One region of the Amycolatopsis sp. NPDC049159 genome, then DNA from elsewhere that is predicted to be linked to it. Evidence: riboswitches for the same ligand, from Rfam matches in the RefSeq annotation. Region 1 holds a riboswitch; the other holds the start of a gene.
What was found. Region 1 has a riboswitch for S-adenosylhomocysteine ahead of ahcY (adenosylhomocysteinase). Riboswitches for the same ligand answer to the same signal wherever they lie in the genome.
Positions count from the first base shown of each region.

Region 2: another riboswitch for S-adenosylhomocysteine. It lies ahead of metH (methionine synthase); the one in region 1 lies ahead of ahcY (adenosylhomocysteinase).

Region 1 covers NZ_JBEZDL010000023.1:33,256-48,268, reverse strand. Annotated here, with positions in the region: gene AB0B33_RS36225 (FAD-dependent monooxygenase) at 1-386, opposite strand, end outside; gene AB0B33_RS36220 (MBL fold metallo-hydrolase) at 391-1,353, opposite strand; gene AB0B33_RS36215 (MarR family transcriptional regulator) at 1,453-1,983, shown strand; gene AB0B33_RS36210 (DUF222 domain-containing protein) at 2,581-3,804, opposite strand; gene ribA (GTP cyclohydrolase II) at 3,970-4,581, opposite strand; gene AB0B33_RS36200 (LysE family translocator) at 4,686-5,318, shown strand; gene AB0B33_RS36195 (cobalamin-independent methionine synthase II family protein) at 5,321-6,382, opposite strand; gene AB0B33_RS36190 (DUF3040 domain-containing protein) at 6,631-6,894, shown strand; gene AB0B33_RS36185 (DNA polymerase IV) at 6,910-7,941, shown strand; gene AB0B33_RS36180 (gamma-glutamylcyclotransferase family protein) at 8,035-9,369, shown strand; gene AB0B33_RS36175 (hypothetical protein) at 9,401-10,258, shown strand; gene AB0B33_RS36170 (TetR/AcrR family transcriptional regulator) at 10,291-10,941, opposite strand; gene AB0B33_RS36165 (diiron oxygenase) at 11,030-11,920, shown strand; gene AB0B33_RS36160 (hypothetical protein) at 11,978-12,631, shown strand; gene AB0B33_RS36155 (GNAT family N-acetyltransferase) at 12,628-13,113, shown strand; S-adenosyl-L-homocysteine riboswitch at 13,146-13,222, shown strand; gene ahcY (adenosylhomocysteinase) at 13,317-14,777, shown strand; gene AB0B33_RS36145 (hypothetical protein) at 14,898-15,013, shown strand, end outside.
Region 2 covers NZ_JBEZDL010000006.1:95,855-110,867, reverse strand. Annotated here, with positions in the region: gene AB0B33_RS13445 (AAA family ATPase) at 1-1,485, opposite strand, end outside; gene AB0B33_RS13440 (hypothetical protein) at 1,754-3,151, shown strand; gene AB0B33_RS13435 (FAD-dependent monooxygenase) at 3,204-4,355, shown strand; gene metH (methionine synthase) at 4,337-7,966, opposite strand; S-adenosyl-L-homocysteine riboswitch at 7,981-8,059, opposite strand; gene AB0B33_RS13425 (TIGR03619 family F420-dependent LLM class oxidoreductase) at 8,355-9,212, shown strand; gene AB0B33_RS13420 (sugar porter family MFS transporter) at 9,294-10,679, opposite strand; gene AB0B33_RS13415 (cellulose binding domain-containing protein) at 10,932-13,658, shown strand; gene AB0B33_RS13410 (NAD(P)-dependent alcohol dehydrogenase) at 13,942-14,943, opposite strand; gene AB0B33_RS13405 (HAD family hydrolase) at 14,970-15,013, opposite strand, start outside.

The DNA.
Region 1 (15,013 bases):
GTGACGCCGGTGACGCGGTGCCCGCGCCGGACGTCGATCAGCGGCTGCTCGGCGATCAGCGCGTCGAGGACTTCCTCGACGCGCGCCTGCGAGATGTTGACGAACGGCGGGAGCGCGGACCCGCCGTCGGGCAGCTTCAGCGAGAACAGCTCGGTCTCGCGGTGGAACGTCCGGGCGGTCGTCCAGGTGAGCCCTTCCTCGGCGAGGCACCCCGCGCCGAGCGACGCCCAGACGTCCAACGTGTCCCGTTGCTGGCAAATCGCCTTGGACCCCACGGGGTCGCGCACCTCGTGCTCGTCGACGAGCACCACCGGTACACCCCAGCGCGCGAGCAGCAGCGCGGCCGTCTGACCGACCGGGCCGCCACCGAGGACGGCAACTGTCATCGGTCTAGCCCTGGAGCTGGTCCCAGACTTCGCGGTCGCGTTCGGCGGTCCACACCACCGGCCGTTCGATGCCGCCGAGCTCGTCCCAGAGCCGCGAGACGTCGAAGGGCAGGCAGTGCTCGAAGATCGGCCAGTGCCCGTACTGGTCGTTCAGGGCCGCGTGGGTGCGCTCGAAGGCGTCCTTGAGCGTGCCGCCGGCGTCGCGGACCGCGCCGACCTCACGGATCATGGTGCGCAGGAAGTGCCGGGTCTGCGCGACGGCGGCCTCGACGGCGTCCCGGCCCCGGCTCACCCCACCGCGCCCGCCGATCAGCGTCTCCGCGCCGAACTCGCCGACGCGGTCCAAAGTGGACGAAGCCCAGTCCCGGTGGAACGCGTCCCCGGTGTACAGCGCGGCTTCGGCTTCGACGAGGTCACCGGCGTAGAGGATCTTCTGCCGCGGCAGCCAGGCGACGATGTCGCCTTCGGTGTGCCCACGCCCGCAGTACTGGAGGACGAGATCGCCGCGCTCGCCACCGAGGTCGATGGTGAGCCGGTCGGAGAAGGTCAGCGTCGGCCAGGTAAGGCCGGGGACGGAGTCCGCGCCTTTGGCCAGCCGCGGCATCCGCCCGAACTCACTGGCCCAGTCCTCCTTCCCGCGCTCGGCGACCAGCGCCCGGGTGTTCTCGTGCGCGACGATGACTTCGGCGTCGAACGCGGAGGCGCCGAGCACGCGCACGGCGTGGTAGTGGCTCAGCACCAGGTAGCGCACGGGCTTGTCGGTGTGTTCCCGCAGCTTGGCGAGCCACTCACGGGCCGCGACAGGAGTGGCCAGCGCCTCGAAGCAGACGAGGAAGTCCTCGCCCTCGATGGCACCGATGTTGGGGTCGCCCTCGGCGGTCAGCGCGTAGACCCCGTCGTCCAGGACTTCCAGGGTCTGCGCTTTCTCCGCCAGGTCGGCCGAAGAGGCGAAAGCTTTCTTCGTCACGGCTCGGGCTCCTTGATCGTCAAAGGATTGACTATCTCTCGGCCAGGCTAGCCCGCCAGGCCGCCGCACGGAACCCCCGCGTCGCCTAACCTTGGCCGCATGACCGACCGACCGGCCGACCTCGACTACCTCTCGTTCGTCGACTACGCGATCGGGAAGACGCAGGCCGAGCTCCCCGCAACCGACCCGGTGGCCATGCGCCTCGGCCTGACCCTCCACCGCCTCGCCGGAGCCCTGGTCTACGACTGGGAGTCGACGGTCCACCGCCCCCGGGGCTGGAGCTGGGGAGGGTTCCGGGTGCTGTTCGTGCTGTGGCTGGCCGGCCCCCTGGAGTCCCGCCACGTGGCCCGCCTGGCGGGCATGAGCCGAGCAGCGGTGTCGGCACTGGTCAAGACCCTGGAGCGCGACGGCTTGGTGACGCGCGCGGCGGTCCCCCGCGACCGCCGCGCGGTCGAGCTGGACCTGACGAAGGAGGGCCGCGCATCGGTGGCGGAGGCGTACCAGGAGCACAACGCCCGCGAGCAGGCGTGGTCGGCTTCGCTCACGCCGGAGGAACGGACGGTGTTGATCGGGCTGCTCGAGAAGCTGACAACCGGCCCGGCAGCGGCGACAGCCCAGCGACTGACCTAGCCGGCGAGGCCTTTCTTCGGACGAGCAGCAGCAGCGGCCGGGACGGCGAGGCCGTGAACGACGACAACCAGCCCGGCTGCGGACCAACGCCTGACGGCGCCTTGATCCAGCTGACGAGGGCGCGGACCGTGGCGATGACGACCAGCTGCGGCGGACACCTCACGGCACGGAACCGGTGCACCATGGCAGGCAATCACTACGGCGCCCCAACGCCCGCTCATGGCCCGACGGTGCCTCGGCCCGGATAGCCAATGAAAAACAGCGACAAGCAGCTGCGGAGGCGGGCTCAGCACCTGACTTCGTTCGGGCGATCAGTGCGTATGACGAGTGGGCACTGCGGCGGATGGGCGCCCGCCTGCGGTCCGAGCGATCAAGCGTGAAGCGGTGAACGAGCTGCGGTCGACGCCTTGGCCTGGGCGACCCCGTGGACGAGGACGGGCTGCCACCACAGCAGCCGATCGCCCAGACGACGAGTAGACGCTGTGGCACGGTGTCGGTGGATGGATCCGCCGGAGCATCGGCGAATGGGCTTGCCGGCGCGAAGCGGGGCAGCGCATGGGTGTAGGCCCGGAGCCTGGCGGCTACGGGCCGATCCCATCAAGCCGCGAACGGCAGTGGCTGATGCAGGTTGTTGCGCCTGGGTTTTCGACGCTTGTCCAGGAAACGCGGCGGCAGGAACTCGGGGTGGCCGTCGGAGGCGAGGCGGACCTGCCAACCCGAGCGGTGCATCAGACGGTGGTGATGCGCGCACAACAAGACCAGGTTCGCGAGATCGGTCGGGCCACCGTCGGCCCAGTGGCGAATGTGGTGGCCTTGACAGTGCCGGGGTGGGCGATGGCAGCCCGGGAAGGCGCAGCCCCGGTCACGCAGGAACAGTGCCCGGCGGAGGCCGGGTGAGATCAGGCGGCGTGCTCTACCCAAGTCCAGAGGTTCGCTGCTGGCGCCGAGGACAGTAGGGATCAGCTTGCAGTCGCAGGCGTGGATGCGGGCTTCAACCGCGGAGATCAGGCCGGTGTCGCCGAGAGTGGCGTGGCCGACACCGGATCTCAGGTCAGCCAGGGACACCGCGACCATCACGTGCGCACGTTCACCAGCCTGCGTCGGCAACTCTGGGGAGTTCAGCGCGAGGTCGATCGCGTCGGAGAAGGCGTCGCCGTAGCGTTCCTGTGGGGAACGGAAGTCTGCGCCGTCGTCGGCGGTGCGGCGTTCCGCGAGGGCGTCGAGTAAGGCGCTGGCTCGGGTGCCGGTTTCGTCGTCGAACCGGCCCGAGAGTTCCCAGGTTCCGGTGCGCCTGCGGCGTAACGAGAGTTCGCGGGTCGGGGTGGCGGGCTCGACATCGACCGGCTCGGCGCCGTCAGGATCGAGGTGGGCCAGGATCCGGGTGCCCAGGGCGGCGACTTGTTTGTGGCCTGCATCGGCGGCGAAAGCCAGCAGATCCTGTTCGGCGGAGTCGCGATGCTCGACGGGGATCCGAGACACAGCCTCGATAATGGTGTCGATCATCGGGGTACTCAGGGCACCCGTCAAAGCAGCGACGCCGGTAGCGGGGGCGACAGCGGCCGGAGAGTCGAGGGTGTGCGCAGAGGTGAGAGCCCGGGCTCGGGCGACCGTACGCTGGGCAGCCGCGTGGGGAATGTCGGCGAGGTGTTCGAGCAAGCGGGCAACCGAGCGGTAGCCGAACAGTTCCATCACACCACGCGACTCGATTTCCACCAGCAGAGTCCCGATTTCCGCCTCGGCAGACCGCACAACGGAGAGCAGCCCACGGAGACGGTCAGCCAAAGCCTCCGCATCCGTCTGCCACACCGCTTCTCTGTCCACACAACAAGATTACCCGACCATCGACCACATGTTCATCACTCGATCAGGTGGCGATGATCGTTGCGTGGGGAATCGGCACTGCCGACCACCACAAAAACGCAACCACCACGAGCGCCGATTTCCCACGCCCCGGCGAAGCCGTATCAGTAAAGCCGAAAAAGGCTTTTAACTGGCAATCCCAGGCAAGCGCAGAGTGTGCCCAGTCTGCTCAGCCTTCGCCCGCAGGTACCGAACGTTGTTGTCAGTGGCGAAAACCCCAGTAGGCACCTGATCCCGCACACCAATCCCAGCAGCCCGCAACTGAGCAGCCTTGTCAGGGTTGTTGGAGAGCAGATCGACCTCCCCAGCCCCCAGCGCCTTGAGCATCTGCGCGGCAACGGCGTAGTCCCGAGCATCCTCAGGCAACCCGAGCGCGGCATTGGCGGCATAGGTGTCAAGACCGTCATCCTGCAGCGCATAGGCGTCGAGCTTGTTGTAGAGCCCGATCCCCCGCCCTTCCTGCCGCAGGTAGAGCAGGTAACCACCCGTAGCGGAGATCCGTTCGACGGCCTCAGCCAACTGCGGCCCGCAGTCACACCGAGCGGACCCGAACACGTCCCCGGTCAGACACTCGGAGTGCGGCCGGACGAGCGGAACCTCCCCCGGCGTACCGAGCACGAAGGCCAAGTGCTCCCCGCCGTCCGAGAGCCCCCGGAAGGTGACGGCTTCGGCGTCGACCTCGACGCCGCCGTGCAGGCGCAGCGGGATCCGCACCCGGGTCCGCACCTCGGCCGTCACGTCGTCGCCCCTGGATTCGCCCACAAGATCGACCCTACACGAAGTTCAAATTCGAACACCGGCATGCGGGAAAACCGGTGGCGGGGCGGTCGTAAGCTCGGGCCATGATCCCCGGCGCCACCGCGGCTTCCTTCCTCCTCGTCGTCATCCTGGGCGCGATGTCGCCCGGTCCGGACTTCATCGTGGTCACCCGGTCGTCCCTCACCGGGGGACGGCGGGCCGGGATCGCCGCCGGGTTCGGGATCGCGCTCGGGGTCTTCGCCTGGGTCGTCGCGATCGCGCTCGGGGTGGCCGCCGTGCTCACCGCGTCCGCCGTCGCCTTCACCGTCGTGAAACTGGTCGGGGCCGGCTACCTCGTCTTCCTCGGGGTCAAAGCCTGGCTGGCCGTCCGGCGCGGGGAGTACCGGGACCTCGGGGCGGACGCGGACGAAGAGCCGCTCAAGGCGGCCGCCGCCTTCCGGCAGGGGTTGTTCACCAACCTGCTCAACCCCAAGGTCGCCGTCTACTTCCTCGCCCTGCTCCCCCAGTTCCTCCCCGCCGACGGCTCGACCCTGCAGACCCTCGAACTCGCCGCCATCGCGACCGCCGGCACCGTCTTGTGGTTCGTCACGCTCGCCGTGGTCGTCGGGGCGCTCAAGAAGGTCTTCCGCAACGGCCGGGTCCGGCGCGGGCTCGACGCCGTCCTCGGCAGCCTGCTCGTCGGGCTCGGCCTCAAGGTCGCCGCCACGACGGCGTGAGCTCAGCCGAGCTTCTCGGCCGCCAGGCGGGTGCCTTCGACCCGCGCCTCGATCTTCGCGAACGCGAGGTCGCGCGAAGTCGACGTGTCGTCCGCGAACGGGGAGAACCCGCAGTCGTCGCACGTCCCCAGCCGGTCGACCGGTAGGTACCGGGCCGCCCGCAGCACCCGGTCGCGGACCTCCTCCGGGGTCTCCACGCGCGGGTCGATCGGGTCGATGACGCCGACGAACACCCGCTGGTCCGCCTTCAGGTTCTCGGCGATGATCCCGAGCGCGCGGTCCGGGTCGGGCTCGCTGGCCAGCTGGACGAAGAAGCGCCCGGCCTTGAGGTCGAACAGCGCCGGCAGCAGGCCCGCGTAGTCGACGTCGAGGCTGTGCACCGAGTCCAGGTCACCGCCCGGGCAGGTGTGGACGCCGATCTTCGCGCGCTCCTCCGCCGTGAAGCGGTCGAGGACCGCGTTGTTCAGGTCGACGAACTGGCGCAGCAGGCCACCGGACGGGTCCAGCTTCAGCGAAAGCCGGCCCTCGGTGAAGTCGATCTGGACGCTGTCCGCGCCCGCGTCGAGGCTGCGCCGGATGTCCGCCTCGGCCTCGTTCACCAGGTCGGCGACGAACTGCTCCTGCGAGTACCCCTCGATGCCGTCGGCCGGGTAGATCAGCGAAAGCGCGGACGGGGCGATCACCGCCTGCTTGACCGGCTTGGCCGTGACCGCCTTCGCGCGCGTCAGGTACTCGTCCGCGTGGGTCGCGTAGCGGAAGGGACCCGCGGTCAGCCGCGGCAGCTGGCGGGTGTGGCCGTCGGCGAACGGGATGACGACGCCGTCCGGGGCCAGCGCGGTGAGCCCGGCCAGCGGGTACGTCGCGAAGCTCGGCTTCCCCTGCTCGCCGTCGGTCAGCACCGGGGACCCGGTCTCCTCGAACCGGCTGATCGTGTCGGCCAGCGCCCGGCTCTCCAGCTCGGCGAGCGCGGCGGCGTCGATCCGCCCGGCGGCGAACTCGCCGAGGCCTTCGACGAGGTACGCCGGGCGGGGGATGCTGCCGATCGGTTCGGTGGGCAGGGTCATCGAGGTCCTCCAGCTGCTTGAAGGTGCAGGCGCGCGAAGAGGACACAACGGCCCCCATCCGTCACCCGGGCCGTCACCGGCCACGTTCGAAAGGCAACTTAACGTGCTCGCGGGCGGTCACGGAGCGCGGATCACCCGGTCGGAGCAGCAAAAAGCACGAAATCAGAAGACGTTCGGCGGTTCGTTCGGAGGACGATTGGGTATTCGCTCTGGCGACACGGCGGGTTCGGCGCCGAAGGAGTACCCCGATGCTCAGTCACCACGATCGCACCGAGCTCGAGAAGATCGAGCGCAGTCTCGAGCTCAGCGACCCCGATCTGGCCACCGCGCTGCGCGACGGCAAGCGGCCGAAGTCGCGCGCGCTCCGGAGCACCCTCCTGATCTTCTTCGACGTCGTCGCCGTGACGCTGCTGGTCGTGGGGCTGGTCCTGCCCGACCCCGGGGTGACGCTGTGCGGGATCATCGCGCTCACCGGCACCGTCTGGACCCACGTGGCGCGGCACCGGGTCTGAGGCGAGACTGGGCCCGTGAAGTGGGTCCTGCACGTCGACCTCGACCAGTTCATCGCCGCGGTCGAGGTCGCCCGCCACCCGGAGCTCGCGGGCAAGCCCGTCGTCGTCGGGGGCAACGGCGACCCCACCGAACGCGCCGTCGTCGCGACCGCTTCGTACGAAGCCCGCGAGTTCGGCATCCAGTCCGGCATGCCGCTGCGGCTCGCGGCGAAGCGCTGCCCGGACGCCGTCTTCCTGCCCAGTGACCCGGACGCCTACCTCGAGGTGTCGGCGCGGGTGATGGCGGTGCTGCGGGAGTTCCCGGTCGTCGTGCAGGTGCTGGGCTGGGACGAGGCGTTCCTCGGCGCGGAAGCCGACGACCCCGAGGCGCTCGCGGCCGAGCTGAAGGCCGCCGTGGCCCGCGAGACCGGCTTGTCGTGCGCGGTCGGGATCGGCGACAACAAGCTGCGGGCCAAGCTCGCCACCGGGTTCGGCAAGCCGGGCGGGATCTACCGGCTGACGCAGGAGAACTGGTGGGCCGTGATGGCCGGGCGCCCGACCGACGCGCTGTGGGGCATCGGCGGCAAGACGGCGAAGAAGCTGGCCGAGCTGGGCATCGAGACCGTCCTCGACCTGGCGGGCGCGGACGCGGCGGCGCTGGCCGCGCGGTTCGGCCCGAAGACCGGGCCGTGGCTGCGGCTGCTCGGCGGCGGCATCAGCGACGCGGACGTCAGCGCGACCCCGTACGTCGCGCGCTCCCGCAGCCGCGAGACGACGTTCCAGCGCGACCTCACCGACCCGGCCGAGATGGCGGCGGAGGTCTCGGCGCTGGCGAAGCGGGTCACCCAGGACGTCCTGGAGGAGGGCCGCCCGGCGGCGCGGATCGCGGTCAAGGTGCGGTTCGTGCCCTTCCTGACCCACACGCACAGCATCACGTTGCCGGAGCCGACGTCGGACGCGACTGAGATCGACCAGGCGGCGCGCGAGGTGCTGGGGATGTTCGAGCTGACCCGCGCGGTGCGGCTGCTGGGGGTGCGGGCCGAGTTCCTCCGGGAGGACGAGGACTAGCGGGCCGGCGTAACGATCTCGAACTCCGCCGCGACCACAAGCCGTACCTTCACCGGGCGCCGGCGGTCTGGCGGTGACGATGGGAGATGCCGCGTGACCTCCGATGGTTCAGCAGATCTCTCCGATGACAGCGTCCTGTACTTCGCCTACGGCAGCAACATGTCGTTCGACCAGCTGGCCAAGCGGTGCCCGTCGGCTCGGGAAGTCGGAAAGGCCCGGCTTCGCGACCATCGCCTGCGGTTCAGCCGGAAATCCCAGGTCACCGACACCGGCGTCGCCGACATCACCCCCGAACGCGGCTTCACGGTCATGGGTGTCGTTTATCGCGTACCGCGCGATGAGTGGCCGGCACTGCGCCGCAAGGAGGGCCTGGAGCTGTCGCCGCCCGCATACGCGGAGTCCGAGGTCGACGTGTTCTGCTTCGCGGACAAAACCTTGCGGCGAGCATCGACGTTCACGGTCGTCACGCCCGAGCCAATGGAGCAGGTTCCGTCGGCCGACTACCTGGACAACATGATCCGGCAAGTCGAAGAACGCGGACTTTGGCCCTACGCCATGTTCCTGAAGTGGATCGAGAAGCAAAGAAAAAACCGGCCGAACGAAGAGCTTCGCACCGGCCTGCTGCCGGCCGGGACCAGTGCTCGCCACAATTCACGCGGGCGCTGTATCGTACGGGCAAGTCCCCGCTCGGTTCCCGGCTACGCCAAAGGTTCACTGGTGAGCGTCACGTTCGACCGGAAGGTTTCGATCGCCTCACTCCACGTCTCACCCGAGATTCCCGAAGGACTGTGCGAGATTGACCAAAATCTGCGGCATGCACTCGGAATGGTGGGACAGAATTGCTACGGCTACACAGCTGATCTCCAGGTCCACCACAAAGCACGTCTCCAGTCGACCCTTGCCAGACCACGCAACCTCTGCCTGAAAGTGCGGCAGACCAACTGGATGGACAGCGAGAAGAGGATATGCATTCTCCATCCCTACTACATCTCGATGATCGGCGTAAACGAGGGCGACCACGTGGAAATAGAATGCTCGACACGACAGGGCAACACCGTTGTCGTCAAAACCCTTCGCATTCGCGCGTACTCCTCGAAATCCCACACCGGCCAGCAGCACGACTATCCCGCGATGGACCACATCTACCTAGATCTGGAGTGTCGCCGCGAACTCGGCCTGCCCGAGGACCGCAGCGATTTCCTCGACTGGCCTCTGACCGTCCGGCCGAGCGTGATTCACCTGCTGAGGCGAAGAGCGGTCATCTACGGGATCACCTTCTTCCTGGGCACAGCTTCATTGAGCAACCTGTTCTCCTTGTTCATACCGGCACTAACCGGGACGGGTCGCGGACTCGTGGCGATCCTGACGGCGATCGTCGCCACGATCACCGTTGCCGTCATGGATGTCCGGGTAAATGTCGGCTATTGACCGGACTCACACACGAGGGAGCAGACTTCGGATGGCCGGGATAAAGATCGAGAACCTGTTTTCGCCACCACGCACGGCCGACCGCGGAAACTTCGTCCGCCAAGTCGACCGCGCGGTCGCGGAGATCGGCGGCCAAACGATCTGGCATTCAACCGAATGGGTCCTCGAGATGCGTTTCAAGACGAACAGGAAGTTCGTCATCGGCTATACCTTTCCCTTGAACGATGCCGCGTCGGCGATGCTGGCCGAAGACAAGGTCGCCACCGCGTGCGTCTTGGCGGAATCCGGTGTCCCGTGCGTGCCACACGTCCTGATCCGGCCCGGCCCCGAGGGGCTGGAAAGGGTGTTCACCCGGTACGAACCGGGCCAGGAAGTCGAAGACTCCGTGCTCAAGCCGAACGACGGCTGCGGTGGTCACGACGTGTACCGGGTCCGGACCGCGGACGAACTCGAAGCCGCACTAGGCACGCTGTCCGGCAAGTACCGAGCTCTGGCACTTTCCCCGTACATCGCCATCCAAGACGAATACCGAACGGTGTTCCTCGACGGCGAGCTGCTGCTGGCCTATAGCAAAGAGCGCGCTTCCGATCACACCGGCAACGGATCCGGCACGCTCGAGTGGCGTCACAACCTAGGACTCGGGGCCGCGCCGAGGTTGTGCACGGGTAAACCTGAACTCGATCGACTCACCGACCTGGGCAGCCGGGCCATGAACGCGCTCGGTCTGCGGTTCGCGACCGTCGACATCGTCACCGACGGGGAACGCGACCTCGTGCTGGAAATCAACGGTGGCGTGGCCTTGGAACGGTTCAGCGCGGACAACGCGGCCTACTTCGCGCTCGCCGGTGACGTGTATCAGCAAGCCGTCATGGCCAGCTTCGTCCATTGAGGCGGGCGCGACACCACGTGGAGGTGACGCCCTCAGCCCAGCTCCTCCGGCAGCGGCAACGGCCGGTCCGGGTCCACTTCCACCCCGCCGGCCCTCAGCGTGTGGTCGAGCATCGCCCAGATCGTGCCCGTCAGCTGGTCCGTCAGCTGCGCCAAGCTCAGCGTGCCCGGGTGGTCGAGCCACCGGGTCGTCGCCGACTCGACGTAGCCGACCAGGCCGAACGCGATCGTGTCCGCCGGGGCCGGGTCGAGGCCGAACGCCGTCAGGTAGCCCGAGAACAGGCCGCTGAGGTGGCGGGCGATCGTGCCGCGGACGTCCGTCGTGCCCGGGCCGGTGCGCAGCAGGTAGCGGTGCAGGTGGACGTGTTCGGTGAGCCAGCGCAGGTGGGTCGAGATGACCGCCGAGATCATCTCGTTCGGCGAGCCCGACGGGTGCCACAGCGGGGCGAGCTCGGCCGTCACCAGCTCGGCTGCACGCTCGGCGATCGCGCGCTGGAGGTCGGCTGCGTCGGCGAAGTGGCGGTAGAGCCGGGTGCGGGCCACGCCGGCGCGCTCGGCGATCTGCTCCGTCGAGACCTCCGGGCCGTGCTCGGCGATGGCCGCCAGCGCCGCGTCGACGAACTCCGCGCGCCGCCGTTCCTGCTGGCCCGCCCAGCGCGCCGCCCGTCCGTCGACCTTGGTCACCCGGGAAGCCTACTCAAGTCCCGCGCGCCGGTGTACGCTCGCCGAAGTAACTAGTACATCGCGTACCCCCTACTTTCCGGAGGCCGCCATGGGCGTCGAGGCCCAGGACCGGGACGTCACCGCGGCTCGTCTGCTCAAGAGCTCCGCGAAGAACTCCTACGACCCCTACGTCGACATCGACTGGGCTGCGCCGCTCGCCGAGGGCAAGGCCTACATGCCGCTCGAGCGCGTCTCCCTCTACGGCACCGAGCTGTGGGCGAGGCTGACGCCGGAGCAGCGGATCGAGCTGTCCAAGCACGAGATCGCCAGCATCATGAGCGTCGGCCTGTGGTTCGAAATCGTCCTCATGCAGCTGCTCGCCCGGTACGTTTTCGACCTGGACGCGCGCAGCGAGCACGCGCAGTACGCGATGACCGAGATCGGCGACGAGACCCGGCACTCGGTGATGTTCGCCCGCACCGCCGAGCGGCTCGGCGTCCCGCGCTACGGCGTCCCGAAGGTGGTGCACCGCGCGGCCAAGGTGTTCGGCGCGACGGCGGCCGGCCCGTCGATGTTCGCCAGCGTGCTCGTCGCCGAGGAGACCACCGACCGGCTGCAGCGCTCGATGATGGACGACGACGGCATCCAGCCGCTGATCCGCTCGGTCAACCGCATCCACGTCGTCGAGGAGGCGCGGCACGTCCGCTTCGCCAAGGAAGAGGTGCTGCGGGAGACGCCGAAGCTGTCGAAGGCGAGCCTGCAGCGGCACCGGGTGCGGACCGCGCTCGTCGCGTTCGGCGTCATCGACAGCATGGTCGACCCGCGGATCTACCGCAGCGTCGGGATCGACCCGCGCGCGGGCCGGGCCGCCGCGCTCGCGAACCCGCACTTCCACGAAACGCGCCGCTGGATGGCCGAGAAGATCGTGCCGTTCCTGCGCGACGCGGGGCTGATCGGCGGCCGGTCGGAAGGCATCTGGCGGCGCGCGCATCTCGTTTGAGGCACTGACAGCGGAATTCCCTTCGCACCGATTGCCCGGTTCCGCCACGATGCCCGGGTGACCGCTGAGATCCCCGCCGCCCCGGCGCCGCTGCGGCGCTCGCCGTTCGCCCACCCCGTGTTCGCCGGCCTGATCGGGGTCATCGTCGGCGCGGTGCTGGTCGGCGTGCCGTGGCTGGCGCTGACCCTGCTCGGCGGGCCGAGCGGGCGCGCGCTGAGCGTGCCCTCGAGCCTGGGCGGGCTCGGCCGCACCCAGGACACGCTCGCGAAGTTCGACGTGGAGAAGAGCAAGGTCCAGGTCGCCCGCGTCGACAAAGCCGACCGGGAAACGGCCGCCCGGACGTCGGCGGCCTACGGCGGCGCGGGCGCGGTGGTGCAGCAGTACCAGGACGACCGGCTGGAACGCAGCTTCCAGCTGATCGCGGTGCGCGCGGGGTCGCCGGAACTGGTGGCGCCGTACGAGGACGCCGAGGAACTCGGCCTGGCCGCCCCGAGCACCGAACTGGTGCGCGTCGGCGCCGTGCAGTGCCTGGTCCACAACGACGCCGCGGCCGCGGGCTCGACGCCGGACCCCGACCGGTCGTTCGTCACCCACTGCCAGCGCAGCGGCCCGGACCTGACCGTCACGCTGCGCAGCATCTCGGCCGAGGGCAACCGCGACCCCCGCGAGCTGGCCGGGATCGTCGAAGAAGCCTGGAAGGAACTTTCGTGACGACCACCGTCCGGCCGGCCCGCGCCGGCGACGAAGCCGCGCTCGCCAAGATCGACGAGCGCACGTGGGACTCCACGGTGTCCCCCGCTCCCCCGCCGCCGCCCGGCACGCCGTTCTTCGACGAGGGCTCGCGGCCGGAGGACTTCCTCGTCGCCGAGCACGACGACGTCGTCGCCGGATACGTCCGGCTCGCCGAGGGGTTCGGCATCCCGGCCCACGCGCACGTGCTGGTGGTCGGCGGGCTCGCCGTCGACCCGGACCGCCAGGGCCTCGGCATCGCGGGACGGCTGGTGGACGCGGCCGCGGCGGAGGCGCGCCGGCGCGGGGCCCGCAAGCTGACGCTGCGCGTGCTGGGTCACAACGCCGCCGCCCGCCGGGTCTACGAGCGGTCCGGGTTCGTCGTGGAAGGCGTGCTGCGCGGGGAATTCCGCATCGACGGCACCGACGTCGACGACGTTCTCATGGCCCTTTCGCTCGCTTGACAGCTTCCCGGCGGCTTTGCCATCCTGGGTCCCGGGCCGAGAGGCGCTGCGACGGAACTCTTTCCGCCACGCTCGGCCCGCGACACGCATCCAAGGGCGCCTCCCGCGAGGGAGGTGCCTTTTTTGGTGTCACAGCCGTCCGTCGTCACCCCGGTGAGTCCTCCCGCGCGCTCCGCAACCAGCCTCAGGAAAGAGCTCGAGGAATGAGTGACAAACTCGCACGCCGCAACGGTCTCGACTTCGCCGTCGCCGACCTCTCCCTCGCCGAAACCGGCCGCACGCAGTTGCGCCTGGCCGAGCACGAGATGCCCGGCTTGATGGCGATCCGCCGCGAGTACGCCGCCAGCCAGCCGCTCAAGGGCGCGCGCGTCGCCGGGTCGCTGCACATGACGGTGCAGACCGCCGTGCTGATCGAGACACTGGTCGCGCTCGGCGCCGAGGTGCGCTGGGTGTCCTGCAACATCTTCTCCACCCAGGACGAGGCCGCCGCGGCCGTCGTCGTCGGCCCCGAGGGCACGGTCGACGCGCCGTCGGGCACCCCGGTGTTCGCGTGGAAGGGCGAGACGCTCGAAGAGTACTGGTGGTGCACCGACCAGCTCTTCGCCTTCGCCGGCGGGAAGGCCCCGAACATGATCCTCGACGACGGCGGCGACGCCACCCTGCTCGTGCACAAGGGCGTCGAGTTCGAAGCCGCGGGCGCCGTCCCGCAACCGTCCGAAGAGGACCCGGAGGAGTACCGGATCGTCCTGGAAACCCTCCGCGCGAGCCTGGCCGCCGACGGCGACCGCTTCACCCGGATGGCCAAGGAGATCCGCGGCGTCACCGAGGAGACGACCAACGGCGTCAAGCGGCTCTACAAGCTCGCCAAGGACGGCGAGCTGCTCTTCCCCGCGATGAACGTCAACGACTCCGTGACCAAGTCCAAGTTCGACAACAAGTACGGCATCCGGCACTCCCTTGTGGACGGTCTGAACCGGGCCACCGACGTGATGATCGGCGGCAAGCGCGTCGTCGTCTGCGGCTACGGCGACGTCGGCAAGGGCGCGGTCGAGGCGCTGCGCGGCCAGGGCGCCCGGGTCTCGGTCACCGAGATCGACCCGATCTGCGCGCTCCAGGCGTCGATGGACGGGCTCGACGTCGTCGAGCTCGACGACGTGGTCGCCACCGGGGACATCTTCATCACCACCACCGGCAACTTCGGCATCATCTCCGCGGACCAGATGAGCCGGATGAAGCACAACGCGATCGTCGCCAACGTCGGGCACTTCGACAACGAGATCGACATGGCCGGGCTGGCGAAGCTGCCGGGCATCGTCAAGAACGAGATCAAGCCACAGGTGCACGAGTGGACCTTCGCGGACGGCCACGCGATCATCGTGCTCTCCGAAGGCCGCCTGATGAACCTCGGCAACGCGACCGGCCACCCGTCGTTCGTGATGTCGAACTCGTTCACCAACCAGGCGATCGCGCAGATCGAGCTGTTCGCCAAGCCCGGCGAGTACACCACCGACGTCCACCGGCTGCCGAAGCACCTCGACGAGAAGGTGGCCCGCCTGCACCTCGACGCACTCGGTGTGAAACTCACCAAGCTCACGAAGGAGCAGGCGGAATACATCGGGGTCGACGTCGAAGGTCCGTACAAGCTCGATCACTACCGGTACTGATCCGAGATTGCTCCGTTTGACGCAGTTTGCCGAAGCGCGAAAGTGGCCATCCTCCCCGTGACAGCGCATCCGCCCGGCCGGCATGCCGGACGGAACCCATGCGAAGGAGTGTGTGTCAAAGTGATCGTTCTCGGTGTAATTCTCCTGATCATCGGGTTCATCGTGGGTATCCCGGTGCTTTACACCATCGGCATCATCCTCGCGGTGGCCGGCGTGGCACTGGCCATCCTGGGCGG
Region 2 (15,013 bases), on a different contig from region 1:
GTCGCCGCGGGGGTTGCGGTCCAGCACCGGGCCGAGCAGGTCCAGCGCCGCGCGGCACGCCCCCTCCGCCGCGCGCAGGGCCGCACGGGCGACCACCAGTTCGTCGGCCGGGCCGGACACCGCCGTCTCCGCCGTGTCCAGGACGGCTTCCGCCTCGGCGAAGCGGTTCAGGCCGAACGCCAGGTTCCGCGCCCGCGTCCCGGCGACCCGCGCGTGCTGGGCGTCCGACACCGTCTCGCCGTCGAGCTCCGCCAGCAGCGCGTCGGCGTCCGCGTGCCGCCCGCCCGCGATCCGGACCTGGGCCAGCAGGTACTTCCCGGCGAACCCGCCGCCGAGCCGGACGGCTTCCGCGGCCAGCTGCTCGGCCTGCGGGAAGTCCTTGCGCAGCAACGTCTCCGCCGCGGCGCGGACGAGCTGGGGGTCGGTCGGCAGCCCGGCGGCCAGCCGCCAGCGGACCAGCCGCGGCTTGTCCTCGGCGCGCCGGGCGCCGGTCAGGTCGAGCGTCCTGGCCAGGATGCGGTAGGTGTCGCGCTGCCGCAGCGGCGACGTCCGGCGCCGGATCACCTCGGCGTAGAGCGGGTGCGCCAGGCGGACGTTCAGCCGCCGCCCGGTGCGTTCCGAAACGACGAGCCCGGCCCGCTCGGCCGCGGCGAGGACGTTCGCGGCGCCCAGCCGGACCAGCGGTTCGCAGCCCAGCGGCCCCCCGAACGCCAGCAGTTCCAGCAGCCGCCGTTCGTCGGCGTCGACGCGGTCGGTGCGGGTTTCGATCAGCTCGACCAGCCGCGGGGTCGCGGTGAGCGCGCCGCTCCACCGCCACAGCCCGTCCGTGGCCGCCAGCGAACCGCTGTCGAGCCCGCCTTGGACGAGTTCGCGCAGGAACAGCGGGTTCCCGAGGCTCAGGTGCCACAGCCGGTGCTCCGCGCCGTCCTCCAGCCGCCCGCCCAGCGCCGCGGTGATCAGCTCGATGGTCTGCGCTCGGCTCAGCTCGCCGACGTCGAGGCGCTCGGCGACGCGGTCCTTCCACATCGCGAACACCGGGTCGGGCACGCTCACGCCGTGCGGCGCGATCACGATGACGAACGCCGACGCCGTCGCGGCCAGCTGGTGCACCAGGGTCGCGGACAGGTCGTCGAGCAGGTGCGCGTCGTCGACGCAGAGCACCAGCCGCCGCCCTTCCGCGCCGCGCGTGAGGTGACCCGCGACCTGGTTCAGCCGGTGCGCGCGGTCCGCCGTGCCGTCGGCGCTGCCCGGCAGGAGGTGGGCGAAGGCGCCGAACGGGATCGTCGACGCCGACGACATCGCGCGCACCCAGTGCGTGCGCGCCCCGCCGGCGGCCAGTTCGGCCAGCAGCACCTTGGCCAAGCGGGTCTTGCCGGCGCCGGCGCGCCCGGTCAGCAGCAGGCCGCACACCTCGGCGTCGGCCAGCGCCCGGCGCGCGAACGCCAGCTCCTGTTCGCGGCCGACCAGCGGCCAGTCGTTCGCCACACCCACTGCCTCCCCACCCGCGCACAGCTGTTCTCCGGATAATGACAACGAAGGGGCCCGCCAAGTACCCGAACGCGCGAAGCGATTTGGCATAATTCGCCAAGCGGCTCAACAAACCCGACACATCGGACACTTGATCTGCTATTCCGTGAGCATTTTCCGGGTATTCTCCCGACACCGTGATCAACCGTTTTCACGGAATTCAAGACAACCACTCGCACAACGGCCAGGATGGGCACACCCCGTTCCCCGACGTGAGGACCCGAGGATGATCCGCCTGCCCGCACTGGCCGTCGCCGCGCTCACCACCACCGCGCTGCTGACCGGCACGGCCCACGCCGCGAGCCCGCCGTTCACCGCTTCGGTGTTCCGGGCGACGCACAACAGCTATTCGGGCAACGTCGACGGCGCCAAGAACTCGATCGCCTACCAGCTCGACCACGGCGTCCGGTTCATCGAGCTCGACGTCCACGACAACGGCTACGCGACCACCTACGACTACGGGGTCGGCCACGACTTCCCCGGCAACCTCGTCGACCACAGCGGCGGCAACCCGGCGTCGAACGACCTGCGCGACTGGCTGACGGCGGTGAACACCTGGTCCGCGCAGCACCCGGCCGCCGCGCCGATCGTCGTCATGCTCGACCTCAAGGACAACCTGACCGACAACCCCTCGTTCGCGGCGGGCAACCTCACCGCCGTCAACCAGGAGCTGGAGTCCGTCTTCGGCAGCCGGCTGCTGCGGGCGCAGGACTACCCCGCCGGGCAGCCGACCGTGGACGCGCTGCGCGGGCGTGTGCTGCCGCTGCTGTCCGGCGACGGCACCAGCCGCGCCGAGTACAAGAGGGACGTCGGCTACCACCCCGCGGTCGCGCTCAACGGACGCGGCCAGCTCGTCGAGGTGCACGACTCCGGCGGCGGCGCGCTCTGGTACTGGACGGGCACCTACGGCGCCGACGGCCGGGTCACCTGGCTGCGGCACGGGAAGTACGACAGCGGGCAGACCCCGGCCGTCGCGCTGAACGACAACGGTGACCTCGTCGAGGTCCACCAGTCGCAGACCGCGACCACGCTCTGGTACCACGTCGGCAAGCTCGGCGCGGACGGCGAGCTCACCTGGCAGGCGTCCCACCAGTACGACAACGGCGTGCAGCCGACCGTCGCGTTCACCGACGCGACGCACCTGCGGGAGATCCACCGGAGCCAGAGCGGCAGCCAGAACTGGAACTGGACCGGCACCCTGTCGGCCACGACGGTCGCCTGGACCGGCAACGCCAAGACGTCCGACGCGCGCTTCGCCAAGGACACCGCCACCAGCGGCACCCGGCGCGTGCGGGTGTGGACCGGCGCCGACGGGCCGACGCCGTCGAACACCCTGCGCGCGGACACCGCGAGCGTCGCCGGCGACCGGATCCGCTACCGGCAGGTCGCGTTCGACGAGTTCCAGCAGGGCGACAGCGCGGAGCTGCAGCAGGGCGCGCTGTTCTACGGCGCGCCCGCGACGGAGTCGGCGTTCATCACCTCGGCCCGCCAGTCGGGCAAGCTCGTCCGCGGCTGGGACTTCGACTCGGCGAACCAGGCGACGACGCCGCTGGCGAACTACCCGGCGACGAACCACCCGTACGACGCCTGGTACCAGTCGCTGCTGACCGGCGCCGCCGAATAGCCGTCAGCGCTTCGCCAGGGACCGGTAAGCGTCCCTGGCGAAGCTCGGCGGCATGAAGAACCTCACCGTCCTGATCTCCGGCGCCAGCATCGCCGGGCCCGCGCTCGCCCACTGGCTGACCCGCTACGGCTGCACCGTCACCGTCGTCGAACGCGCTCCGGCGGTGCGGCCCGGCGGGCAGGCGGTCGACTTCAAGGGCGCCACCCACCGGAGCGTGCTCGACCGGATGGGCATCCTCGACGACGTCCTCGCGCGCCAGACCGGCGGGCAGGACCAGACGATCATCGACGCCGCCGGCAAGCCGCGGGCGGTCATCCCCGGCGAGTTCACCGGCGGCGACATCGAGATCCGCCGCGGCGACCTGGCCGAAATCCTCTACGCGCACAGCGACTGCGAATACCTCTTCGGGGACACCATCACGGCGCTGACCGAGACCGCGGACGGCGTCGACGTCACCTTCGCCACCGCCGAGCCGCGCCGCTTCGACCTGGTCGTCGGCGCCGACGGCATCCACTCGAACGTCCGGCGGCTGGCGTTCGGCCCGGAACGCGACTACGTCGAGTACCTCGGGTACCACTACGCGCTGGCCGAGCTGGGCGAGGACGTCGCCGACGGCGACGCGGTGATGTACAACGAGCCGGGCCGGATGACCGCCGTCGGCGGCCCGAAGGCGTCGGCGTTCTTCGTCTTCGCCTCGCCGGAGCCGGCCTACGACCGCACGGACACCGCGCGGCAGCGGAAACTGCTGGCCGACGCCTACCGGGGAGCCGGCTGGCGGGTGCCCGAACTGATCGCCAAGGTCCCCGAAGCCCGCGAGTTCTACCTGGACTCGCTCAGCCGCGTCACGATCGACCGCTACTCCCGCGGCCGCGTCGTGCTGCTGGGCGACGCGGCCTACGGCAACACCCTCGGCGGGTTCGGGACCGGGCTGGCGCTGGTCGGCGCGTACGTCCTCGCCGGGGAGCTCCTCGCCGCCGGCGGCGACCACCGCGTGGCCTTCGCGTGCTACGAAGAGCAGTTCCGCGGCTACGCCAAGATCTCGCAGCGCGGCAGCGCGGGCCCGTTCCTCGCGCCGCCGTCACCGCTGCGGATCAAGCTGCGGGACTGGACGTTCAAGTCCCGCTTCCTGCTCGGCCTGATGCTCAAGGCGACCGACAGGTTCGCCACCGACATCGAGCTGAAGGACTACGCCCCGGGCTCGTAGGCCAGGTTGGGCCGCAGCCACTGCTCGACCTCGGCGACCTCGACACCCTTGCGGCGCGCGTAGTCCTCGATCTGGTCGCGGCCGAGCCGCCCGACGGTGAAGTACTTCGAGTCCGGGTGCGCGAAGATCAGCCCGGACACGCTGGCCGCCGGCGTCATCGCGAACGACTCCGTCAGCGCCATGCCCAGCTCGTCCGACTCCAGCAGCTCGAACAGCTCCCGCTTCTGGCTGTGGTCGGGGCTGGCCGGGTAGCCCAGCGCCGGGCGGATGCCGCGGAACCGCTCCGCGTGCAGGTCCGCCAGCAACGGCTCGGCGTCCGGCTCGAACCAGTCGCGGCGCGCCCGCAGGTGGATGTGCTCGGCGAAGGCCTCGGCGAGCCGGTCCGCCAGCGCCTTGACCATGATCGCCTTGTAGTCGTCCTGCTCGGCTTCGTACTTCGCGGCGAGCTCGTCGGCGCCGTGGATGGTGACCGCGAAGCCGCCGAGGTGGTCGCCCGCCGGGGCGATGTAGTCGGCGAGGCAGCGGTTCGCGCGGTCCAGCGGCTTCGACGTCTGCTGCCGCAGCATCGGGAAGCCGACGTGCGCGTAGTCGCCGTCGAGCCGGATGTCGTCGCCTTCGCGGTGCGCCGGCCAGAACGCGTACGCGCCCTTCGCGCGGAAGCTGCCGTTCGCGATGATCTCGTCGAGCAGCGTGTTCGCGTCGTCGAACAGCTCACGGGCGACCGGCTGCTCCAGGATGGCCGGGTACTTGCCCTTGAGCTCCCAGGCGAGGAACAGGAACTGCCAGTCGACCATCTCGCGCAGCTCGGCGATGCTCGGCTCGACGACGCGGCGCCCGGTGAACGCCGGGGTCGGCAGGCCGTCGAACGACACCTTCTCCGGGTTCGCGCGGGCCTGCTCCAGCGTGAGCATCGGGCGGCGTTGCTTGTTCGCGTGCTGCTCGCGCAGCACTTCCTGGTCGGCCCGGTTCTTCTCGGCCAGCACGATGGACCGGTCCGCGTCGAGCAGGTCCGACACCACGCCGACCACGCGGGAGGCGTCCAGCACGTGCACGGTCACGTTGTCGTAGACCGGGGCGATCTTGACCGCGGTGTGCTGGCGCGACGTCGTGGCGCCGCCGATCAGCAGCGGCAGCTTCAGCCCGCGCCGCTGCATCTCGGTGGCGACGGCGACCATCTCGTCGAGCGACGGCGTGATCAGGCCGGACAGCCCGACGGCGTCGGCACCTTCGGTGACCGCGGTGTCGAGGATCTTGCCGGCGGGCACCATCACGCCGAGGTCGATCACCTCGTAGTTGTTGCAGCCCAGCACGACCCCGACGATGTTCTTGCCGATGTCGTGGACGTCGCCCTTCACCGTGGCGAGCACGATCTTGCCCTGGCCGCCGGTCGAGGCGAGCCGGCCCTCCTGGCGCGCCTTCTCCTTCTCCGCCTCCATGAACGGCTCGAGGTAGGCGACGGACCGCTTCATCACGCGCGCGCTCTTGACCACCTGCGGCAGGAACATCTTCCCGGAGCCGAACAGGTCGCCGACGATCTTCATGCCGTCCATCAGCGGGCCCTCGATGACGTCGAGGGGGCGGGCCAGCTGCTGCCGCGCCTCTTCGGTGTCGTCCTCGATGAAGTCGACGATGCCGTGGACCAGTGCGTGGGACAGCCGCTCCCCGACCGTGCCTTCGCGCCAGGTGAGGTCGACGACGCGCTTGGTGCCGCTGCCCTTGACGTTCTCGGCGAAGGCCACCAGCCGGTCTGTCGCGTCTTCGCGGCGGTCGAAGAGCACGTCCTCGACCAGTTCGAGGAGGTCCTTCGGGATGTCCTGGTAGACCGCGAGCTGGCCGGCGTTGACGATGCCCATGTCCAGGCCGACCTGCACGGCGTGGAACAGGAACGCCGAGTGCATCGCCTCGCGGACGACGTCGTTGCCGCGGAAGGAGAACGACAGGTTCGAGATGCCGCCGGAGATGTGGACGCCCGGGCAGCGTTCCTTGATCCGGGGCAGGGCGTCGATGAACGCCTTCGCGTAGCCGTTGTGCTCGGCGATGCCGGTCGCGACGGCCAGGACGTTCGGGTCGAAGATGATGTCCTCGCCCGCGAAGCCGGCCTTCTGCGTGAGGATGTCGTACGCGCGGCCGCAGATCTCGACCTTGCGGTCGGCGGTGTCGGCCTGGCCCTGCTCGTCGAAGGCCATCACGACGACGCCGGCGCCGTAATTGCGGATGGTGCGGGCCTGGGCCAGGAAGGGCTCCTCGCCCTCCTTGAGGCTGATCGAGTTGACCACGCCCTTGCCCTGCAGGCAGCGCAGCCCGGCTTCGAGCACGGTCCACTTGGAGCTGTCGACCATCACCGGGATCCGGGCCACCTCGGGCTCGGTGGCGATCAGGTTGAGGAACGTGGTCATCGCCTGCTCGGAGTCGAGCAGGTCGGCGTCCATGTTGACGTCGAGCAGGTTGGCCCCGCCGCGGACCTGCTCCAGCGCGACGTCCACGGCGGCCTGGTGGTCGTCGGACTCGATGAGCCGGCGGAACCGCTTGGAGCCGGTGACGTTGGTGCGCTCGCCGATCATCACGAACCCGGTGTCCGGGCCGATGCCGAACGGCTCGAGCCCGCTGAACCGGGTGTGCGTGCGCGGCGCGGGGACCTCGCGCGGGCCGATCCCCTTCGCGGCCGCCGCGATCTTCTCGATGTGCGCCGGCGTCGTGCCGCAACAGCCGCCGACCAGGTTGACCAGGCCGTCGCGGGCGAACCCGCCGATCAGCCCGGCGGTCTCCTCGGGCGTCTGGTCGTACCCGCCGAAGGCGTTGGGCAGCCCGGCGTTGGGGTGGCAGGCGACGTAGGCGTCGGCGATCCGGGCGAGCTCCTCGACGTGCGGGCGCATCTCCTCGGCACCCAGCGAGCAGTTCACGCCCACGACCAGCGGTTTCGCGTGCTCGATCGAGCTCCAGAACGCCTCGACGGTCTGGCCCGAGAGCGTCCGGCCGCTCAGGTCGACGATGGTCACCGAGATCCACAGCGGCAGGTCCGGCGCCACCTCGCGGGCGGCGGCGATCGCGGCCTTGCAGTTCAGGGTGTCGAAGATCGTCTCGACGAGCAGCAGGTCGACGCCGCCCTCGGCGAGGCCGGCGATCTGCTCCGCGTACGCGGCCTTGACCTGCTCGAACGTGACCGCGCGGTACGCCGGGTCGTCGACCTTCGGCGACAGGCTGAGCGTGACGTTGAGCGGGCCGATCGAGCCGGCGACGAACTTGCCGCCCGCTTCGTCGGCGGCCTGGCGGGCCAGCTGCGCGCCGCGGACGTTCATCTCGTGGACGTGGTCCTGCAGCCCGTAGTCGGCCTGGCCGATGCTGGTGGCGGTGAAGGTGTTCGTCGTGGTGATGTCCGCGCCCGCGGCCAGGTACTGGCGGTGGACGTCGAGGATGACGTCCGGGCGGGTGAGGTTGAGGAGGTCGGGGTCGCCGGTGACGTCGTGGGTGTGCTCGCCGAAGCGGTCGCCGCGGTAGTCGGCGGGGGTCAGCCCGGCACCTTGCAACATGGTGCCCCAGGCGCCGTCCAGCACCGCCACCCGCTGGTCGAACAGCTCGCGCAGGCGCGCCTCGGACTCTCGCGGGGTACTCACCGGCAGCCTCCCTTTGTCGGGAGGCGCCCTTGGTTGGTCAATCCCGGCCGAGCGTGGCGGACCCGGTGGTCCGTTGCAGCGCCTCTCGGCCTGTGGTCCACGGTATCGGATCCCGGGCCGCGCACGCCATCCCGCCCCGCCCGGGCGTCCACTGACTGGGACACTCTCCGTCCACAAAGGATTGACACGTCGCCTCCCCGTTCGGTCGCGGACCCACCCACCGTGCCCGTGACGCCCTCCGTCGCACTGCTCCCCGCCTGCGCACCCGCCGCGCGTCCAGAGCCGCTCGACCGGTCGTGGACCCGGTCACCAACCGTACTCGACCGGCGACCCCCCGCGAGCGAGCGGCAACCTTGAAAACTGAAACACGTTCTAATACGCTCGCTCCGTGGACTACGGAATCGTGCTGTTCACCAGCGACCGGGGCATCACCCCGGCGGCCGCCGCGCGTGTCGCGGAAGCCGCCGGGTTCGCCACCTTCTACGTACCCGAGCACACGCACATCCCGGTCAAGCGGGAGTCGCCGCACCCGCGCACCGGCGACGCGTCCCTGCCCGACGACCGCTACAGCCGCACCCTCGACCCGTGGGTCGCACTGGCGACGGCCGCGGCGGTGACGTCGCGGATCAGGCTGTCCACGGCGGTCGCCCTGCCGGTGGAGAGCGACCCGATCACCCTGGCCAAGACGATCGCGAGCCTCGACCACCTGTCCGGCGGCCGCGTCACGCTCGGCACGGGCTTCGGCTGGAACGTCGACGAGCTGAACGACCACGGCGTCCCCGGCAACCGCCGCCGCACGGCGTTGCGCGAGTACCTCGAGGCGATGCGTGCACTGTGGACGGAGGAGGAAGCCGCCTACGCCGGGGAGTTCGTGTCGTTCGGCCCGAGCTGGGCGTGGCCCAAGCCGATCCAGGCGCACGTCCCGGTGCTGCTCGGGGCGGGCCCGACGGAGAAGACGTTCCGCTGGATCGCCCGCCACGCGGACGGCTGGATCACGACCCCGGCGGACACCGATCTGGACGGGCACGTGGCGCTGCTGAACGAGATCTGGGCCGCGGAGGGACGCACGGGAGCGCCGCGGATCTGCGCGCTGGGCGAGCGCCCGGACCCTTCGCGGCTGGCGCACCTGGACGCGCTCGGGGTGACGGAGACGATCTTCGGGCTGCCGGACCGGGCCCCGGAGGAAGTGGAAGCGTGGGTCGGCCGCCTCGCCGGCAAGCTGGGCTTGGCCGCACCCGTGGGCTGAAGCCGGTTCGCGGAGGTCGCGAATGACTCATCCGGGACGTCAGAGGTCCCGGATGAGTCATTCGCGGCACCGCCGGGCGGGTCAGCTCTCGACCGCCACCCCTTGCCGCGCCCGCAGGTCCAGCTCGATCTGCTCCAGCGAGCGGCCCTTCGTCTCCGGGACCAGCCACTTCGTGAGCCCGAACAGCACCACGTTGATGCCCGCGAACAGGAACATCGAGCCGCCGATGCCGAGGGACTTCGGGTCGGAGATGATCGGGAACACCGCGCTCACGATGCCCGTCGCGGCCCAGAGGACCACGCTGCTCACGCCCATGCCCGCGGCGCGGACCTTGAGCGGGAAGACCTCGGACATCATCACCCAGACGACCGCGCCCCAGCCGAGTTCGTAGCCGACCAGGTAGAGCACCATCATCACCAGCATCAGGATGCCGCGCAGAGACGTGTCGTGGACGTTGAGCACGACCAGGCCCGCCGCGGTGAGGGTCAGCACCATGATCACGTTGCCGATGAGCAGCAGCGGTTTGCGGCCCCAGCGGTCGACCACGAACACGACCCACGCGGTGAACAGGAACTTCGTCACGCCCAGCAGCACGCCGGACAGCAGCGCCGCCTGCGTGGCGAAGCCGAGGCCGATGAGCATCGTCGGGAAGTAGGCGTTGATCGCGTTGACGCCGCTGAACTGCTGGCCGACCGCGAGCAGCACCGCGACGAACAGCATCGGGCGCACCCAGCCGGCGAACAGGTCGCGGAAGCGCGGCTTCTCCTCGGTGTCCATCCGGATGACGTCGCGGATGGTCGTGATCTCCTCGTCGAGGTTCACGGAGTTGCCGTGGGCGCTGGCCAGCACGCGCCGGGCCTCCTCCTCACGGCCGTTCTTGACCAGCCAGCGCGGTGTCTCGGGCAGGAACGCCAGCCCGACGAGCAGGATCGCCGCGGGGACGATCGCGCCGGCGAACATCCAGCGCCACGCCGAAATCGGCCCGAGCCAGTAGCTGACCAGGAACGCGATCAGGATGCCGGTGACGATGAAGATCTGGTTCAGCGCGCCCATCGCGCCGCGCAGCCGCGCCGGCGCCAGTTCGGACAAGTACGTCGGGACCGTCGACGACGAAAGCCCGATGCCGAGGCCGATGATCAAGCGGGAAAGCACCAGCAGCGTGAACGTGGGCGAGAACGTCGCCGCCAGCGTGCCCACGATGACGATCGCCGCGGCGACCATGATCGTGCGGCGGCGGCCGAGCGCTTCGTTGGTGCGGCTGGAGAACAGCGCACCGACGATGGCACCGACCGACAGGCTGGCGGTGATCACGCCCTTGTCCCAGCTGGTCAGCGCCCACAGTTTCCCGATGAACGGGAGCACCCCGGAGATGACGCCGAGGTCGTAACCGAAGAGGATGCCGCCGAGCGCGCCGAAGAAGTACAAAGTGGTCCGGCTGATGTGCCGCGCCGGGGCTGTCTGCGTCATTGCCGGGTCGCCTCTTTCGTAGGTCCAGTCCAGCCAGCGGGCACCACACTCACACGCCGGAAAAAGCCCGACAAGGCCGTGCGCGATAACAATTCAGTCACCTGATCGCCGTTCACATACGTGACACGCTCTCAAGCGTCTTCGAATCCACTGTGGACAGTGGCGGACGACGAAATCGTCGAACGCTTTACAACGTTCCGAACGCTGGTTTACCGTCCCTCTGGAAGCGCTCCCAGAGCCGTGGAGGCCGACGTGAGACGACTGCTTTCCCCCAGCGCACCCAGGGCTCGCCGGCTCCTCGCGGCCGCGCTCGCCCTCCTCCTGCCGGCCGCCGTCGCGATCACCGCCGGCGCGCCGGAAGCCCCCGCCGCCGCGGCCGCCTACACGTGGCGCAACGCCGAGATCGGCGGCGGCGGGTTCGTCCCCGGCATCGTCTTCAACCAGACCGAACCCGGACTGGTCTACGCGCGCACCGACATCGGCGGCGCGTACCGCTGGCACCCCTCGACCGGGCGCTGGCTCCCGCTGCTGGACGCCGTCGGCTGGACCGACTGGGGCCACAACGGCGTCGTCAGCCTCGCCACCGACCCCGTCGACCCGGACCGGGTCTACGTCGCGGCCGGGATGTACACCAACAGCTGGGACCCGAACACCGGCGCGGTCCTCCGGTCGGCCGACCGCGGCGCCACCTGGCAGGCCGCGGCGCTGCCCTTCAAGCTCGGCGGCAACATGCCCGGCCGCGGCATGGGCGAGCGCCTCGCGATCGACCCGAACCGCGACAGCGTCCTCTACCTCGGCACCCCGAGCGGCAACGGGCTCTGGCGCAGCACCGACTCCGGCGTCACCTGGGCGAAGGTGACGGCCTTCCCGAACCCCGGCAACTACGCGCCCGACCCGAGCGACCCGTCGGGCTACTCCAGCGACAACGAAGGCGTCACCTGGGTGACGTTCGACCCGTCGACCGGCACCCGCGGCAGCACCACGCAGACCATCTACGCCGGCGTCGCGGACAAGCAGAACACCGTCTACCGCAGCACCGACGGCGGCACGACCTGGGCGCGGCTGGCCGGCCAGCCCACCGGGTACTTGGCGCACAAGGGTGTCCTCGACCCGGTCGGCGGCTACCTCTACCTCACGACCAGCGACACCGGCGGCCCCTACGACGGCGCCAAGGGCGACGTCTGGAAGTACGCCACGAAGACCGGCACCTGGACGCGGATCAGCCCGATCCCGTCCGACAGCACCGACGACTACTTCGGCTACAGCGGACTGACGATCGACCGCCAGCACCCCAACACGCTCATGGTTGCCACGCAGGTGTCGTGGTGGCCGGACGTGATCTTCTTCCGCAGCACCGACGGCGGCGCCACCTGGACGCGGATCTGGGACTTCACGAGCTACCCCGACCGGTCGCAGCGGTTCACCCAGGACATCTCTTCGGTGCCGTGGCTGACCTTCGGCCTCCCGGCCGCTCCCCCGGTGCCGTCGCCGAAGCTCGGCTGGATGACCGAATCCGCGGAGATCGACCCCTTCGACTCGAACCACTTCCTCTACGGCACCGGCGCGACGATCTACGGGACGACCGACCTCACGAAGTGGGACAGCGGCGGGAAGTTCACGCTCAAACCGGTCGTCGGCGGCCTCGAGGAGACCGCGGTGCTCGACCTGATCAGCCCACCGTCGGGCGCTCCCCTGCTCTCCGGGCTCGGCGACATCGGCGGGTTCCGGCACGACAGCCTCGACGCCGTCCCGGCCACCATGTACACCCAGCCGGTCTTCACCACGACCACGAGCCTCGACTACGCGGAGCTGACCCCGGCGACGATCGTCCGCGCCGGCACGCTCGACCGCGGCGCGCGGCCGAACGACAACCGGATCGCCTTCTCCACCGACGGCGGCAAGAACTGGTTCCAGGGCGCGGAGCCGTCCGGTGGCGCGAGCGGCGGCACGGTCGCCGCGGCCGCCGACGGCAGCCGGTTCGTGTGGAGCCCGGACGGCACCCCGGTGAACTACTCGGTCGGCTTCGGTTCGTCGTGGACGGCGTCCGCGGGCATCCCGGCCGGCGCGGTCGTCGAGGCCGACCGCGTCGACCCGAAGCGGTTCTACGGGTTCGCCGCCGGGAAGTTCTACGTCAGCACCGACGGCGGCGCGACCTTCACCGCGACCGCGGCCACCGGCCTGCCCACCGGCTCCGCGCACTTCAAGGCGATGCCCGGGGTGACCGGCGACGTCTGGCTCGCCGGCGGCTCCGGCACGGCGTACGGCCTCTGGCACTCGACCGACTCCGGAGCGTCCTTCACGAAGCTGAGCGGGGTCACCGAGGCCGACAACATCGGGTTCGGCAAGGCCGCCACCGGCCGGACGTATGCGACGTTATACACGATCGCGAAGATCGGGGGTGTGCGCGGGATCTTCCGGTCGGACGACGCGGGCGGCTCGTGGACGCGGATCAACGACGACCGGCACCAGTACGGCAACATCGGCGCGGCGCTGAGCGGCGACCCGCGGGTGTACGGCCGGGTCTACGTCGGCACGAACGGGCGCGGCGTGATCGTGGGCGACTCCGGGGGCACCGAGCCACCGCCGACGACCACCACCACGCCCACCACTACGACGCCGACCACACCGCCCACGACGACGACCACCCCGGTGCCGTCGGGTTCGTGCACGGCGGCCTACACGGTCACGAACCAGTGGCAGGGCGGGTTCCAGGCCTCGGTCGAGGTGGGCAACACCGGCACGGCCGCGGTGGCCGGCTGGACGGTGGCGTGGACGTTCGCGGACGGCCAGCGCGTGACGCAGGCGTGGAACGCGCAGGTCACCCAGACCGGCACGGCGGTGTCGGCGGTGGACGCGGGCTGGAACAAGACGATCCCGCCGGGCGGCAGCGCGGAGTTCGGGTTCACCGGCACGTCCGGCACGGCGAACACCAGGCCCACGGCGATCTCGCTCAACGGCCGGGCCTGCACCACTTCCTGAGCCCGCCGGGGGGCACGGGCGGGAAGGGGGTTTCAACCCACCCCCAGGCGGTTGAAACCCCCTCCCCGCGCCCCCAGTCCCGGACGTTCCGCCTGAGCAGCCGCAGCCTGCTCGGGCGATGTCCTGGTGAACACCACTCTCCCCGGTGCCGCCGACAGCCGCCATTCCTGCCGAAACCCGACTTTTTTGCCCGGGCACACCCCCGCTGACCTGCGAAAAGAACGATCCGAGGTACACAAATACCCAGCCGGGACGGCAAAAGTTACCCGGGGCCCGCGGCCGCTCAGGCGCTTTCGAGCACGACCTTCCCGACGTGGCTGCCGGACTCGAGGTGCTTGAGGGCTTCTTCGACCTCGTCGAAGGCGAACCGGCGGTCGATCACCGGCCGGAGCCCGGTGTGCTCGATCGCCCGGTTCATCGCCTGGAACGTCTCGCGGGAGGCGTTGGTCAGACCGCGCAGGGTCAGCTGCTTGACCAGCACGAGGATCGGGTCGGCGCCGCCTTCGTGGGTCAGCACGCCGGCGACGCTGACGTGCCCGCCGTAGCGCGCGGCGAGCATCGACTGCCCGATCGTGCCGCCGCCGCCCACGTCGACGACGTGGTCGACGCCGCCGCCGGTCAGCTCGGCCACCGCGGCACCCCACTCCGGCGTCGTCGCGTGGTTGAGCGTCTCGGCGGCGCCCAGCTCGCGGAGCCGCTCGAGCTTCTCGTCCGAGCCGGACGTCGACACGACGTGCGCGCCCCCGAGCGCGGCGAACTGGAGCGCGAAGGTGGACAGGCCGCCGCTGCCCAGGGTGAGCACGGTCTGGCCCGGTACGAGCCCGCCTTCCTCGACGACCGCGCGCCACGCCGTGACGCCCGCGCTGGGCAGCGTCGCGGCTTCGGCGTAGTCGAGGTGCGCCGGGACGCCGACGAGCGCGTCCTCGGCGAAGACGGCGTACTCGGCGAGGACGCCGTCGAGGGTGCCGGCCAGGTCGTCGGCCGTCTTCTCCGGCGTGCCGGGCCCGGACAGCCAGTCCGGGAAGTAGGTCGCGGCCACCCGGTCGCCGGTGGCCCAGGCACGCACCCCCTCGCCGACCGCGACGACTTCACCCGCGCCGTCGGACAGCGGCACGACGTCCGGTTTCACCGGCTTCGGGTAGAAACCCTTGACGATCATCAGGTCGCGGGCGTTGACCGCCCACCCGCGCAGCCGGACCAGGACCTGCCCGGGACCGGGTTCGGGAACGTCGCGCTCGCCCGAGACGAGCCCGGCGCCGGGACGGGGCAGCGAAAAGTACTTCACGGCGGCTCCAAGGGTGCGGGGAATCCTCAACGAAGCCAGTGTGTCGAAGTCGCGAGCTCCGCGTCGACGA